Regions from separate parts of the Brevibacillus sp. RS1.1 genome, predicted to be linked through region 1. Evidence: riboswitches for the same ligand, from Rfam matches in the RefSeq annotation. Region 1 holds a riboswitch; the other holds the start of a gene.
The links. Region 1 has a riboswitch for thiamine pyrophosphate ahead of thiC (phosphomethylpyrimidine synthase ThiC). Riboswitches for the same ligand answer to the same signal wherever they lie in the genome.
Positions count from the first base shown of each region.

Region 2: it holds a riboswitch for thiamine pyrophosphate, as region 1 does, so the genes downstream of both, thiS (sulfur carrier protein ThiS) here and thiC (phosphomethylpyrimidine synthase ThiC) in region 1, are expected to answer to the same signal.

Region 1 is NZ_JABSVA010000001.1:653,076-660,873, reverse strand. It holds gene HP570_RS02970 (DUF1904 family protein) at 1-302, shown strand, start outside; gene HP570_RS02965 (hypothetical protein) at 352-522, opposite strand; gene thiC (phosphomethylpyrimidine synthase ThiC) at 538-2,292, opposite strand; TPP riboswitch at 2,439-2,551, opposite strand; gene HP570_RS02955 (cation diffusion facilitator family transporter) at 2,798-3,679, shown strand; gene ku (non-homologous end joining protein Ku) at 3,741-4,700, opposite strand; gene HP570_RS02945 (hypothetical protein) at 4,825-4,968, opposite strand; gene rsmD (16S rRNA (guanine(966)-N(2))-methyltransferase RsmD) at 5,413-5,979, shown strand; gene coaD (pantetheine-phosphate adenylyltransferase) at 6,027-6,506, shown strand; gene ylbJ (sporulation integral membrane protein YlbJ) at 6,511-7,740, opposite strand.
Region 2 is NZ_JABSVA010000001.1:173,910-181,707, forward strand. It holds gene HP570_RS00670 (ABC transporter permease) at 1-683, opposite strand, end outside; gene HP570_RS00675 (ABC transporter ATP-binding protein) at 683-1,465, opposite strand; gene tenA (thiaminase II) at 1,450-2,130, opposite strand; gene HP570_RS00685 (acetylornithine deacetylase) at 2,138-3,433, opposite strand; gene HP570_RS00690 (thiazole synthase) at 3,426-4,199, opposite strand; gene thiS (sulfur carrier protein ThiS) at 4,205-4,408, opposite strand; TPP riboswitch at 4,609-4,719, opposite strand; gene kapB (kinase-associated lipoprotein KapB) at 4,761-5,144, opposite strand; gene HP570_RS00705 (alanyl-tRNA editing protein) at 5,178-6,389, opposite strand; gene HP570_RS00710 (hypothetical protein) at 6,471-6,698, opposite strand; gene HP570_RS00715 (glycoside hydrolase family 18 protein) at 6,795-7,798, opposite strand, start outside.

The sequences.
Region 1 (7,798 bases):
CGAAGCAAGACATAGAGCCCATTTCTCAGATTCTTATAGAAGAGTTTTCCAAAAATGCTGAAGTCGCTCAGGAAAAGGTGAAATTGGAGCTGCTTCAGGTAGAGCAACTAACAAACAGTCCTTTGTCTGTAGAGATCATGATGTTCCCCCGCGAACAAAAGCAACATGATGCGATTGCAAGCGCCGTACACGGCATTTTGAAGAAGCAAGGCTTTTTGCATGTCCATATTTTCTTCATCCTGCTATCGCCTACTCTCTATTATAAGGAAGGACTTCCGTTGCAGGTCGGGATAGCGAAATAAGCAAGAAAAAAGGTCGAGATCCTCCAGAAAGGATTTCGACCTTTTTCTATTAATAATAGAGGCTTTCGGATTGCAGGCACTTGGAGCATGTTCGCGTAAGTGGAGTTTCGATATAGACGTGGCTGCAGTCTTGTTGAATGAGCCGCAATTGTTGTTTAAATTGCTCTAGCTCAGCCTCTAGTCGAATGATCTTTTCGCGTAAACGACTGGCTTCCTCCATAGGCATCCCCCTTGATTACGACTGGTACAAACGGCTTCCTTGTTCGCGGAACTCACGCGATTTTTCCTGCATCCCTGCAAGAATGGCGGGATCTTGGGCAGATCCTTGTTCATTAGCAATGTGACGAATGTCGTGCGATATTTTCATGCTACAAAATTTAGGCCCGCACATGGAACAAAAATGGGCGGATTTGGCGGCTTCTGCTGGCAACGTTTCATCGTGATATTCGCGGGCGCGCTCTGGGTCTAGGGACAAATTGAATTGATCGTTCCAGCGAAAATCAAAACGAGCTTTGGATAAAGCGTCGTCTCGCTGTTTTGCCCGCGGATGTCCTTTTGCGAGATCAGCGGCATGCGCTGCGATTTTGTATGCGATTAAACCGTTGCGAACATCCTCTTTATTAGGAAGGCCGAGATGCTCCTTGGGCGTTACGTAGCAGAGCATCGCTGTTCCGAACCATCCAATCATGGCAGCGCCAATCGCTGAAGTAATGTGGTCATAGCCGGGTGCAATGTCTGTTGTGAGTGGTCCAAGTGTGTAAAAAGGGGCTTCATGGCAAATAGATAACTGTTTATCCATATTTTCGCGAATAAGATGCATAGGGACGTGACCGGGGCCTTCAATCATGACCTGTACGTCGTGTTCCCACGCAATTTTTGTGAGTTCTCCCAATGTTTCAAGCTCCGCGAACTGTGCCTCGTCATTCGCATCCGCTATAGAGCCAGGACGCAGTCCATCCCCGAGGGATACACAAATGTCATAGGCCTTCAGAATTTCACAAATTTCAGCGAAATGCGTATACAAAAAGTTTTCCTCATGATGGGCCAGGCACCATGCGGCCAAAATTGACCCGCCGCGAGAGACGATACCGGTAACACGCTTAGCCGTCATGGGGATGTAGCGCAAAAGAACGCCAGCATGAATCGTGAAGTAATCGACACCTTGTTCCGCCTGCTCAATCAAGGTGTCTCGGTAAACCTCCCATGTCAAATCCTCGGCTTTCCCATTTACTTTTTCAAGTGCTTGATAAATCGGGACAGTTCCGACTGGAACGGGGCTGTTTCGGATAATCCACTCCCGCGTGGTATGTATATGTTTTCCCGTCGAGAGGTCCATAATGGTGTCGGCACCCCAACGAACAGACCAAATCATTTTTTCGACCTCTTCTTCCATCGAAGAGCTGACCGCTGACGTTCCTATGTTGGCATTGATTTTCACATGAAAGTTGCGGCCAATGATCATCGGCTCGCTTTCCGGATGATTGACGTTAGAAGGAAGGATCGCACGTCCAGCGGCGATTTCTGCCCGTACAAATTCAGGGGAGACACCCTCGCGAATGGCAACGTATTCCATTTCCGGTGTGATGATATTTTTTCGGGCATAATGAAGCTGGGTAACATTTTTGCCTGGCTTTGCCCGTTTTGGTTTGTAGTCCTCTCGAGGGAAAGTGGGGAGGGAGGCAGCCTTTTCTTCGTTTCGGATTCCGTCGTCGACTAGTTGTGGTTCGCGACCGACATACGTTTCCGCATCATTTCGCTCATCGATCCACTGATGGCGAATGGAGGGCAGTCCGGCTTGAATGTCAGGAACGTAACCCGTTGCGGTATACTCGCCACTCGTATCGTACACGCGAAGAGGAGGATTGGGTGTGGAGCCAGACAATCCTTCGGTAGGATGAAGGGAAATCTCGCGCATCGGGACACGGATGTCCGCACGACTACCTGTTTCGTATACTTTGCGACTACCTGGAAAAGATGACACCAATGACATAAAAAAACCTCCTTGTTTTGGTTGCACGAAAGTGAGAACCGTTAGGGAGGCGAAAGAAACTTCCGCGAAAAAGCGCCGCATAAACAACATGCGACGCCAACGCGAGAGTAGAGAAGAAACGGGTATCCTAAAGATACGCGCATCTTTTCGTGTCGTATATGACATTCCTCCGCTGGCATTACCCAGTTCAGGTTCAACGGTCGATGGCACAGTACCATCCTCTCAGCCTGGTGAATCCCAAGCTCCCGTGCTTTTTTATTTTGGATTGCAAGAATAGGATAACGGGAAGTCCATCTAATTTCAAGGGAAATTTTCCAGGAGGAAATTGCAGGTGTGCAACACATTTTCCTCCCCCCTATTCTCGTGAACCGGACTAAAACTGTTTCTGTAGACCCACATGATTCCGATCTGTTACGATGAAGTTCGAAAAAAAGCAACTGCTTCCAGCGCTTTGATATTCCTCGTTGTCGAAGCAGGATGGAGAAGTATTTTGAGGTGATGAGGTATGGATGTTTATTCGGATCTAAAACAAGGAGAACGTGGAGCGTGGGTGAGTATTTTCGCCTACATTTTCTGCTCTGTATTAAAAATAGGAGTTGCGTATGTCACTGCGTCAGAAGCTTTAATGGCCGACGGTCTTAACAACTCAACAGATGTTGTCGCATCGATTGCTGTTTTGATCGGGCTGCGTATCGCAAGGAAACCACCTGATAAAGATCATCCGTATGGCCATTTTCGGGCCGAGACGATTTCAGCACTTGTCGCATCATTTATTATGCTATTTGTTGGAGTTCAGGTCATTACGAATGCAGTACCATCCTTGTTTGACCCAAAACACTCGGCTCCTGACCTGTTGGCAGGGTGGACAGCACTTGCGACTGCTGTTATTATGCTTTTCGTCTATCGCTACAATAAAAAGCTCGCTATCAAAACAAACAGCCAAGCATTAGATGCAGCAGCGGCTGACAACCGTTCAGACGCATTCGTCAGTATCGGGACGTTTATCGGGGTGGCTGGCGCACAGTTTCAATTGCATTGGCTCGATCCGTTAGCTGCTTTTGTTGTTGGTCTCATCATTTTGAAGACTGCGTGGGACATTTTCAGGGAAGCAACCCACCGTTTGACAGATGGCTTTGACGAGAGCGAGCTCGCGGACCTGCGGGCTACGATTTCCTCGATTTCAGGGGTTAGGGATATCAGTGACATCAAAGCTCGCTACCATGGGAGCAGCGTGCTGGTTGATGTTGTGATCCATGTAGATCCCGGTCTGAATGTGGTGGAGAGTCACACCATCACCGAAAAAATTGAAGAACAGATGCGCAAGATTCACCGCATTAACGCCGTTCATATCCATATTGAACCGTGTAGAAAAATGGCGCCTAGCTAGATTTCGTCATGGGAATACAAAAAAACCTGTCCAGTGTGGGCAGGTTTTTTTGTGTGTGCAGCTAACCAGAAGTAGCCTTCTTTTTGCGGAGTGCTTTGGTTGTAGAAGTAGTCGTAGTCTTTTTCGGACTGGCTGGTGCCGCCTTTTTCGATGCCTGTTCTTTTTCGGACGAGGAGGCAGCGGTGGTGCGTTTTCGCGCAGGCTTTGACGGAGTTGGTTCGGGCTCGATTTTGATGGGCATAGCGGCTTGACCAGCTGTAGATTCCAAGCTTTCTTTTAGGGCCTGCATGAGATCGATAACATTGGTTCTTGCCACGGTAGGTGCAGTGGCGATCTCCTGACCCTCCAATTTTTTCTCAATCAGTTTTTGCAGATCGGATCGATATTCATCCGTATATTTTGCCGGATCAAAAGGGATCGTCATATTGCTAATGAGCTCAGTTGCCATCTTTAGTTCGTTTTCGGCCAACTGTACAGTGGCTTCAGGCAAGGCAGGTACTTGACTGACGGGACGTACCTCATCTGGATAGAAGATCGTCTCCAGCATGATGCAATGTTCATACAGTCGGATAACGGCCAGGCTTTGCCGATTACGCATCGTCACCTGTGCAACGCCGATTTTTCCTGTCTGTTCCATAGCGGATCGCAGCAAGGCGTATGCTTTTTCGCCAGTGTCCTGTGGAGATAGGAAATAGCTCTTATGAAAATAAACGGGATCGACCTCCGACAAGTCTACGAAGTCGATAATTTCAATGGCTCTGCGTGTTTCTGGCGTAATGGCTTCCAGATCGTCATCGTCGATCATGACAAAATGTCCTTTTTCGTATTCGAAGCCACGGACGATTTCGCTCGTATCGACCTCGCGTTGACAGTGCGGGCACATTTTCGTGTACTTGATCGGGGTATTGCACTCTTTATGCAGTTGACGAAAGCGAATATCGCGCTCTTCCGTTGCAGTAAACATACGAACAGGTATATTGACGAGGCCGAAGCTGATTGAGCCCTTCCACACCGTATGCATGCGGATACCTCCTTCACAGTTATTTTTGTATAGTATCTGTATCCGCTTAAAAGAAGTGCCGAGGGAATTGAAGGTGGAAAAGTAAAAAGCCAGCCGATTCGATGCGGCTGGCTATTGTATGCAGCTACTGTCCATGTTTGACGATGTCCGATTGATCTGCACGCGATTGCATGTCACGCGCCAGCTCGACGTCTTTGCCTGTGCGGTCTGCAATGGACTGGGCTTTGGACGCCTTCAGCTTTTGTGCGGACGGTCGCTTTTCTGCCATGAATGACTCACTCCTTTCAGGCAAGCTACATGAAGAAGGTGTTGCAGGTATATGTAGTATGTGCTGGACACAAAAAAATACCCCATCGCCAAATGACGAGGGGCGACCGTTCAACTCCTCCCGGTGAAGGGAGCGATGGCACGAAATGCTCCTATCAGACACGTCGTGCGCCTAAGTGAACAGCCTTTCAATTATGGGAGAGGAGAAACCGGAGGAAGAGCTTATGGGGAAACGTAAGTCTTCTCCGCGGTTGTCAGCGACACCGTTGCGTCGCTATTCAACATCTTTTCCAATTGAATGGGGTTATATACCTTTCTTGCGATAAATTTTTCCAGTTGCTAATTTTACGGGTGTATGCAGTTGTGATAGTATGATATCATTCTCAGTCTTAGAAAATCGCGTCGTAAAACATACATATTAGGAAAGCAGACAGGTGAAATGAGTATGCGAGTCATCGCTGGAGAACACAGAGGAAGACGGTTGGCAGCTGTTCCGGGAAAAGGAACGAGACCGACAACCGATAAAGTCAAAGAATCGATTTTTAATATGATTGGCCCGTATTTTGATGGCGGATGGGCATTGGACCTATACGCAGGAACAGGTGGTCTCGGGATCGAGGCATTGAGTAGGGGCGCGGATCGAGCTGTTTTCGTGGAGCGAGATCAAAAAGCGTTTGCCGTGGTAAAGGAAAACGTCAGCACTTGCAGGCTAGACGATTATGCCGAGCTATATCGAATGGATGCGGAGCGAGCTATTCGCACACTGAGTACCCGCAATCAAAAATTTGACCTCGTCTTTTTGGATCCGCCATACGCCCAGCAAAAGATCGTAGAAGAAATTGAGATGTTGCAGGAGCTGGGAATGTTGGCAGACGGAGCGTGGATCGTGGCTGAGCATGATATCGCAGACTCCTTTCCGGATGCAATTGGTCATTGTGTGAAGGATCGAGCGGCAAAGTATGGGGATACGGCCGTTACCGTGTATTATTACGATTTGGAGCCACACGCCTAATTTTTAAATCAAGGTGCGAAAAGAGCACGAAGGGAGGATAACCCGCTATGGCAATTGCCGTATGTTCAGGAAGCTTTGACCCTGTTACTTATGGGCATCTCGACATTATTGCGCGGGGTGCCAACGTTTTTGATAAGGTCATTGTTGCTGTCTTGATCAATTCAAAGAAAAACTCATTGTTCAGCGTAGAAGAGCGTGTCGAATTGCTTCGTCAGGCAACGTCTGACATGAAAAATGTAGAAGTGGACTCTTTTGACGGCTTGTTAATTGACTATATGAACAAAAAGGGCGCACAGGTGATCATTCGTGGCCTTCGTGCTGTTTCTGATTTTGAATATGAGATGCAAGTCGCCTCGATTAATAAAAAGCTCGACGAAAATATTGAAACGTTTTTCATGATGACGAACAATCAATATTCATACTTGAGCTCAAGTATCGTAAAGGAAGTTGCGAAGTACAAGGCGAGTGTCGCCGATTTAGTGCCGCCGATTGTAGAAGAGGCACTGAAGCGAAAAATGGCTGAGTAGATTATCACGTCTTGCTGCGGTTCATGTGCGAAAGGGTCAGGCTGGTACACAACAGAATCGCACCGACGCCGATGGCGAGTCCCCCTGATAATAGGAAGGTCTCCCACCAACTCGTCGCAGGAATCTCAGCTTTCGCATGCACAAATACAGGGACGGCTTTCTCCACGAACCAGGAACTGACTGTGGCAAGTGGCCCCCAAAGGACAAAGGTCAAGATCGCAGCTAGCAAAGCATGCAGGGATCTGGCAATCAAGTAAGGGGCGACACGAATATCCGTTTCACTCAAGATACTTGCGACTTGTGCGTGAACACTCAGACCGCCCCAGGACAATATCGCACTGGCAATGGCTGCTTTCCAGACCAAGGAAACATCATTAGGCACAATGCTCGCTGCCTGTGCGCCAAGGGTTACTTCGAACAATCCAGCTACGATTGCTTGGGAGAAGGCTGGTGGAAAACCAAAGGGACCGAGAAAAATCGAGAGAAGCGTACTGATGATTTGCGTCAGATGAATTGTGGAGAAAAGTTGGATTAATACCGAGAAAACAATGATGAAGCCACCGATCATAAGCAGTGTATTCAGAGCGGATTGCACGGCTTCTCCCATTAATTTTCCGAACGGACGACGATCGCGGATACGTGCCCGATGCATCGCTTGCAAGGCCCGTAAAGGAAGAGGTAGTGAATTTTTCTCCAATGGGGCTGAAGTAATCGCAAAAGGCGCATGAAAACGATAGATTACGCCCATGAGTACAGCTGACAAATAATGAGTCAGGGCTAAAATGACGCCCATTTGCTCGCTGTGGAAAAAGCCGATTGCCACTGCTCCCATGACGAATAAGGGGTCTCCTGTTGTTGTAAAAGAGACGAGACGTTCACCCTCAGCCTTCGTCACATTGCCTTGCAGACGCAGGCGTGTAGTCAGCTTAGCGGCTACCGGATAGCCGGACGAGAAGCCCATAGCCAGTACGAATCCGCCAGTGCCCGGAACGTTAAACAGTGGGCGCATCAATGGCTCCAGTAACACGCCGACGAAATGGACGACGCCCAGACCCATCAACACCTCAGATAGCACAATAAAGGGAAGGGTAGAGGGAAAAACTACCTCCCACCATATCTTTAGACCGCGTACGGCAGCTTCAAAAGATATCTGCGAGTAAGCAATCAACGCAATAACAATGAAAACGGTCGAGATGGCGAGCAACAAGGTAAGTACGGGTGAGTGGCGTGACATGGATTCCTCCTGAATCGAAGAAAAGTAGTAGTACATGTCTACGTGGCAGGCGGGAGAA
Region 2 (7,798 bases), 480 kb from region 1:
ATACCGAGAATCGAGAGCAACAGGACCGAGGCAAACAGCGCGGGTGCCTGAAAATTACCGGATGCCCGTCTGCCAAAGTACCCGAGTCCTTCGCTCGCTCCCAGCCATTCCCCAATGGTCGCCCCAGCCACACTGTAGGTAGCTGCCACTTTTAGACCACTGAAGAAATGAGGTAAACTCGACGGGAGTTGCAGCTTGGTGAAAATTTGTCCGTTTGTTGCCCCCATGGTTTTTAACAGCTGAAGCATTTCCTTGTCCGTCGAGCGAAGTCCATCATACGCGTTGACGACAATCGGAAAGAAAGTAAACAGAATCGTAACCGCGATTTTTCCAGATAAATCATACCCGAACCACAAAATGAATACGGGTGATAACGCGATAATGGGGATCGTTTGGGAGATGACGATATACGGATAGACCAAGCGCTCCACAATCCGATTGCGAATCATCGCAAATGCAAGGGAGATTCCAAATACAATCGAGATCGATAGCCCCAGTAACACTTCCTTTAACGTCGCCCAAAGATGTACCCCTATTAGAGAGGCGCGTAAATCCCACAAAGACACAATCACAGCGCTAGGCGGCGGTAAAATGAAGGGCTGCACCCCGAGGAAGCGACATCCAGCTTCCCATACCAGAAGAAAAATGGCGATGGAGATACCAAACCATATGCCTCTCCCCATCATGCTTCTCTCCTCAACGGCTTCATTGTTGCTTGGCGATCCTGTCGAAGCCGTTCCCAAATCTGTTCACGCAATGCCAAAAATTCGGCTTGGTTGCGGCTGCTCGCCGTTCGCGGTCTGCTCACCGGAACGGTTAATTCCATCGGCTTGGTGATCGGACTACCTGCAAGCACGATAATCCGATCGGCAAGTAAAATGGCTTCGTCGATGTCATGTGTAATCATCAGCATCGTGCTGCCTGTTTCGTGCCATTTTTCCATCAGCCACTCTTGCATGTCCATTCTTGTAATTCCATCCAACGCACTAAATGGTTCATCCAACAGCATCATCTCTGCGCCTGAAAACAATGCCCGTAAAAAGGAAACTCGCTGACGCATCCCGCCGGAAAGCTGGGCTGGATAGCTGTCAGCCCAGTCCTGAAGACCATACCTTGGCAATTGCTGTCTGACACGCTCATGCGCTTCTTTTTTCGTCATACCTTTGATTTCCAGCGGCAAAGCTGCATTTTCGACAATCGTACGCCATGGCATGAGCAAATCGCGTTGGGGCATATAGCCGACCTGCCCCAAACGATTTGCTACCGGTACACTGCCGAGCCTGATTTCGCCTCGTCCCGGCTCAAGAAGACCTGCGATGAGCTGAAATAACGTGCTTTTCCCGATCCCGCTCGGACCGATCAAGCTGACGAATTCCCCTTTTTCCACACGCAGATCAAAATGATCGAGAATCTGCCTGTCGCCATACGAAAAGCTGACGTCGGCGAAAGCTAGTTGTTCTCCCACGGCCACATTTCCTCTCTGTAGGACATGTCCCAGAACATGTACTCCATTTTGGAGGTGTTGACAAAATACTCCTCTAGCTTGGCCAGCTCTTGCTCACTCTTACCTTCTGCCAATTGATTCATGATATCAATCAGCCAGATCGCCAACTGCCCAAATTCATCGGAACTGTACATACGTACCCATTCGCCGTACAGTTCGTGATCCAGTGCCCCTTCTACTTGTGCCAAGCGCTTGCCGATTTCCCAATAGCTCCATGTGCATGGGAGTAGTGCACTCACCAATTCCGCCAACGACCCTTGATGAGCAACACGCAGCATGTAGCTGGTGTATCCCAGCATCACAAACGAAGGCTCTGTCGCTTCCAGCTCCTCGCGAGAGATACCAAAGCGCTCAGCATATTGGCGATGCAGCTCCATCTCTGTGTTTAGCGTCGATTCTTGCAAAGCAGCGAATCGGGAGCTTGTTTCCAGATCGTACGCCTTTACACTCGCAATCGCGAACATTTTCGCGTAATCAATCAGGTAGATGTAGTCTTGTTTCATGTAATATTTGAATGCACCGACAGGCAGGCTGCCATCTCCAAGTCCCGTGACGAAAGGATGTTGATGAACACGCTCCCAGATCGGGGCTACACTTTTTCTCAGACGATCAGTAAAGGTTGTCATGCGATACTCACTCCTTCGCTTCCTTTGGGGTATTGCACCAGGTGGCAATAAAGCGGGCCATGATCTGGGCAAAATGAACAAGCTGGTCAGAATCAATTGATTCATCGACGGCATGAGCATGCGTGAGCTCACCAGGCCCGAATAGGACAGCTGGAATGCCTGCATGCGCAAACCAGCCTGCATCGGTAACCGTAGGCGACATGTTAACGATAGGTGTTTGATGCATGTGACCTTCATATGCGGATTGCAGCGTTACCAACCCCGGATGCTTCGTATCCAACTCCAGTGAAGGGAAGATTTCACCGCGCTCCTCAATCATCGAACGTCCACCCCAGCGGAATGTTGGAGGATTGTCTCTCAGCCAAAGATCTGCGGCAGCCGTACGCCCGACGTGATCCTCGATCTCTCGAATAATCTCTTCGTAGGATTCGTTCGGATAAAAATGAACGGTAATCCATAGGGCGCAACGGTCTGCGATGAACGCAGCGTGCCGGCCTCCTTCGATGACTGCAGGATTGATCGTATTGCTGCCTGGCGGGAAGCCGGGATAGGACTTCATGACAGCCCAGTCCCGCTCCAGCTCCTGTAGTGCGGTGATCACCTTCGTCATTTTTTCAATGGCAGATGCTCCCCGGACGCGTCCGCCTGCATGAATCGTCTGTGCACGCATTCCGTCATGCAGCGTCGTCGGACTCTCAATCGTGATCCAGCCTGTAATGACCCCGCCCTGCCCTTGCATTTGCAAATTGCTCGTGTCCACTACAACGGCGTAGTCAGCCTGATAGCCACGCTCGATAGCGACCAATGTCCCCGCTTCACCCGCTTCTTCTCCGATGACGGATTGGAAAAGCAGATCTCCCTGGAGCTCCACTCCGTGTTCGCGCAGCATTTGGATCGCAAACAAGCTCGCTGCGAGTCCGCCTTTCATATCCGCAACTCCACGTCCGTACAGGCGCCCATCCTTGCCGTGTGTCAAAGCAAAAGGTGGATAGGTCCACCCGATGTCATCACCGACTTCAGCCACGTCGATATGCCCGTTGACAATCAAGCTGTTTGCGTAGGTTGAGGCACTCCCTGATAACCGACCGACAATATTGTCGTCTCCCGGATATACCGTCCAGCGATCTACCTCGAATCCCATCGTTTGCAGCCTGTCGGCGATTGCTCCTTGTGCGGTATCACTGTTTCGCGCTGGAGGACTCACAGTCGGATAAGAAACGAGCTCTGCCAATAAAGCGAACAGCTCTTCTTTGCGGCTGGCGATCGATTCTACCGCTTCTGTCAGTCGATCCACGCTACTCAATCATCCCTTCGACCGGGCTGCTCGCGGACGCGTAACGCTTTTTCGCGATACGGCCTGCCAAGAAGCCTTTGCGACCTGCTTCCACGCCGAGCTTCATCGCTTCTGCCATCAGGACAGGATTGTCAGCGAGAGCGACGGCTGTATTCAACAAGACACCATCAGCACCCAGCTCCATTGCTTTCGCGCAGTCTGCTGGCGAGCCAATTCCTGCATCTACGATAATCGGTACGTTGGCATCCTCAATGATAAAGCGGAGGTTGTTTTCGTTGACAATCCCTTGCCCTGAACCAATTGGTGAGGCACCTGGCATAACCGCATGTACGCCAACCTCTTGCAGTCGTCTAGCAAGAATCGGGTCGTCATTGGTGTAGGTCAGCACGATAAAGCCTTCTTCCACCAAGATTTTCGAAGCCTCGAGCGTGCCAATCGGGTCAGGGAGAAGTGTTTTCGGGTCTCCAATAACCTCGACCTTGATCATGTCACACAGCCCAGATGCTTTAGCCAAACGGGCGATGCGCACTGCTTCTTCTGCTGTATAGGCACCTGCTGTATTTGGTAGCAGGGTGAATTTTTTCAAATCCAGTTGTTCCAAAAAGTTCGGTTCTTGCGGATTTTCCAAATTTAAGCGACGAATCGCAAAGGTCAAAATTTCTGCTTCCGACACCTCTACCGCTTTCCCTTGTGTATCCAAGTCAGCGAATTTACCAGTACCCAGAAGCAAGCGGGAGCGAAACTCGTACGGTCCAATTTTCAATGTATCCATCATGATGATCATCCTCCTCCAACAAAATGAACGATTTCTATGCGATCTCCGTCTGCAATCGGTGTTTGCTCATACGCTGAGCGATCAATAATTTCACCATTTCGCTCAACGACGACAATCTTCTCTTGCAGGGAATAAGAAGCGAGCAAAGCCCGCACTGTCGTGATCTCTTCCGCCAACTCTACTTTTTTCCCATTCAGCTGAACAATCATTGATTACCTCCTTCTACTGGAAAAAAAACAGCTTCTCCCGCCTGCCTGAGTCGATTCAGACAAACAGAAGAAGCTGTATACCCATCCCATCTCACCGGACGAATGGCGTAAAAAAACCATCCGCCTCGGATGGTTGAGTGTCATCTTATCATGTATGCACGCAAACAAGCATAGTTCCGCTCGGTTGCGACACCGTGATACTGATTCCAAATACCTCTTCCTCCGCTGGCATGACCCAGGTCAGGTTCAACGGTCAGTAACACACTCGTCACAATCTCAGCCAACGTTGCTTGGCCCCCGTTTGGTAGTAAAGCTATGCAATTGTCGTACATTCGAGTACTACAGTACCACTCTATTTCGTGTTTGTAAAGGCTTCCTTATGCATCTTTTCCAGCTCAACGAGACAGCGCTCTGCCCAAGCTGCCATTTTCGAAAGCTTTTCCATTTCTCTCTCCATCGCTTGTCGGACAGATTCCTTGTAGTCGGGAATCGCTCCATTATAGCGAATGAGCCCTTGGACAGGCGTCATGAATTTTTCCATGTACGACAGTGCTGGACGCTGGTGAAACAGCGGCACATCTACTTCGTAGGAAGAATGCAAATCGCCTTGCGTCGGGTATTTGGTAACTGCCAACACCTTTACCAGCAACTTCGAATCGTGGATTTCCAATACTTCTGCAATATATTCACCCGTTCGCTGCGCAACGCGAACGATATCTCCCGGATTCCAGTTCATCGCGGTCTCCTCCTTTTCTTGAATCGAATGCATTTACAACAGTGAGGCTTCCAGCAGTTTGCGTGCATGCAGCAATACTTCTTCCGCATCCACTACTGCCTGACCGCCACCCTGTGCCATGGCAGGATTTCCCCCACCTTTACCATTAATGACCGGCAAGGTTTCTTTCAACACTTGATTGATGGCTACGTTGACTTCTTGCCCACGACCAAACACGATTTGCACTTTGTCTTCGGTAGTAGCAGCCAAGAGGCAAATTGCATCTGGCGCCAAAGCGGTAGCCAGCTGTGCGAACTGCTGAAGCTGTTGAATGGTCTTGTCTGTGAAGGTACACATAATGAGGCGCGACTGACCGAGTTGGCTAGCAGCAGCTAGTTGTTGATTGACTTCCACTTCCAGGAGCTGCTTATCCACTTCTGCCAATTTTGCCTTTAAGGTGTCGCGTTCTGCAAGGACGCGTTCCGTCTGTGCGATCAGTTCGCCTTCATTGGTAGCGAGCAGCTTCGCTGTATCGCGAACGACAGCTTGCTTTTGGTTGTAGTCCCGCAAAGCTCGCCAGCCACAGATGAATTCCAGACGAATGTTCCCGCGATGTCGCTCCCAGCCCAAGATCTTGATCATCCCGACTTCGCCCGTGCGCGCTGGATGTGTTCCTCCACACGGGTTGTAATCAAACTCAGGAATCATCACGACACGAATATTTTCGGTAACAGTCGGCTGTTTTTTCAAGGGCAGCGTTGCCAATTCCTCGTCATCAACAAACCGTACAAGGATGGGGTGGTTTTCCAAAACAATCTGATTCGCGCGCTTTTCTACCTTTTCCCATACTTCTGTTGTCAACTCATCCAGTCGTACATCAATGGTGACGCGTTCTTTTCCCAAGTGAAAGGCAACGGTCTCCGCTTGCACAACTTCCAGGAAGGACGCAGATAAAATGTGTTGGCCAGCATGCTGCTGCATGTGATCGAAGCGGCGGTCCCAATCGATGTGCCCCGTTACTTCCCCTATACTTTCGGACAAGGGAGCCTCCAGTCGATGACGAATTTCACCGTCTACCTCTTCAACATCTACCACACGAATCTCTTCCAATACACCCAGGTCGGAAGGCTGTCCGCCTCCAGTAGGGTAAAAAGCCGTTTGATTCAGTACCACGTAAGGTGTCCCATCTTGCTCGACACCAGTTTTTGTCACCCGGGCCGAAAACGTTCTTGTATAGGCATCCTGATAATAGAGTCTGTCGTCCATCGTTACTCCTCGCTGCATGGAACCATGATTCCAGCCTGATTCTCCCACTCGGGGGCAAAACAAAAAGCGTATGTATAAAGCTTAGCCAAACAAGTGATCCATTTGTTTTTCGCGCTCTTGGCGCTCCTCTGGGCTTGCCAGGTCATACTTTTTCAATAAATGAAACAGCTCGTTTAGACGCTCTTGGCTGAGCTCGCCATTCAACTGATTTTTGAATTGACTCACACGCAACTCTGATAAATGTGGAGCTTGCTCTGCCAGTTTTTTGAGTACATCCTCATGGCTGTGATCCAATTTGCATTCTCCCATGATTTCTCCCCTTTTCCTTCCTGTCATCTTCATCATACCATGATTTTTCATTCAAAAAAAAGGCGTACAACCCGCGGTGGAATGTACGCCAGATGACTATGCTCGTTTACGGACGCGAAAGTTCTCCTCGATTAACAGCCAATTTTGCGGAAATGGCAAACCGAGTTTCCAGTAGCTGACGCCTCTTAAACCGAGCTGTTTAACCAGATTGAACTTGGCTTGAATCGACCGCGCATCCTCAAACCATACGCGATGTTGCTTGCCTTGATCATCGGTGTACGTAAAAAATGGAGCCTGCGCGCGATAATCATATCGAATGACGGCATTATGCCGCGCAGCCAGGGCAATTGCCGCTTGCGGACTCAGCGCTTTCGCTGTCGTTCCTCGCTCGTACGGTAAGGTCCAGTCGTATCCGTACAGATTTTGGCCCATCAAAATTTTATCAGCTGGTATTTCAGTAATGGCGTATTGCAAGACACGCCGCACCGGTCCAATCGGAGAAACTGCCATGGGAGGACCGCCACTATAGCCCCATTCATACGTCATAATCACGACAAAATCGGCAAGCGCTCCTATCGCCTTGTAATCATGGGCGGAATACCATTTACCTGCTTGCTCGGCACTCGTCTTCGGTGCGAGCGCAACAGACATCATCAACCCCTCTGCATGTATACGACTCCTTGCTTTTCGCAAGAAGTTCGCGTAAGCTTCTGCACCTGTTGTAGGCAAAGCTTCCAGATCAAAATGGATATCCCCCATTCCCAGCTCATGGGCGGTCGCAAGAATATTATCCAGCAATTTGTTCTGGAGTTCTTGATCGTTCAAAATGAGTGCGCCCAATTCCGTACTGAACTGACCTTTTTCCAAATTCGTCACAACCATCATAAGGAGGACTTGGTTTTCTTTTGCGATCGCTGGAAAATTGCTCAGATTTGGTCGTTGGAGAGTTCCATCCCGTTTGATACGAAAGCTGAACGGTGCCAAATACGTAAGATGAGGGGCAGCCCTCCGAACATCCGCTTCCATCGCGGGTGGGACAGTGCGGCGCGGTTCCACATAGGCATTGAAATCAGCCGCTCGTCTAGGGCGAGGCGGGATAT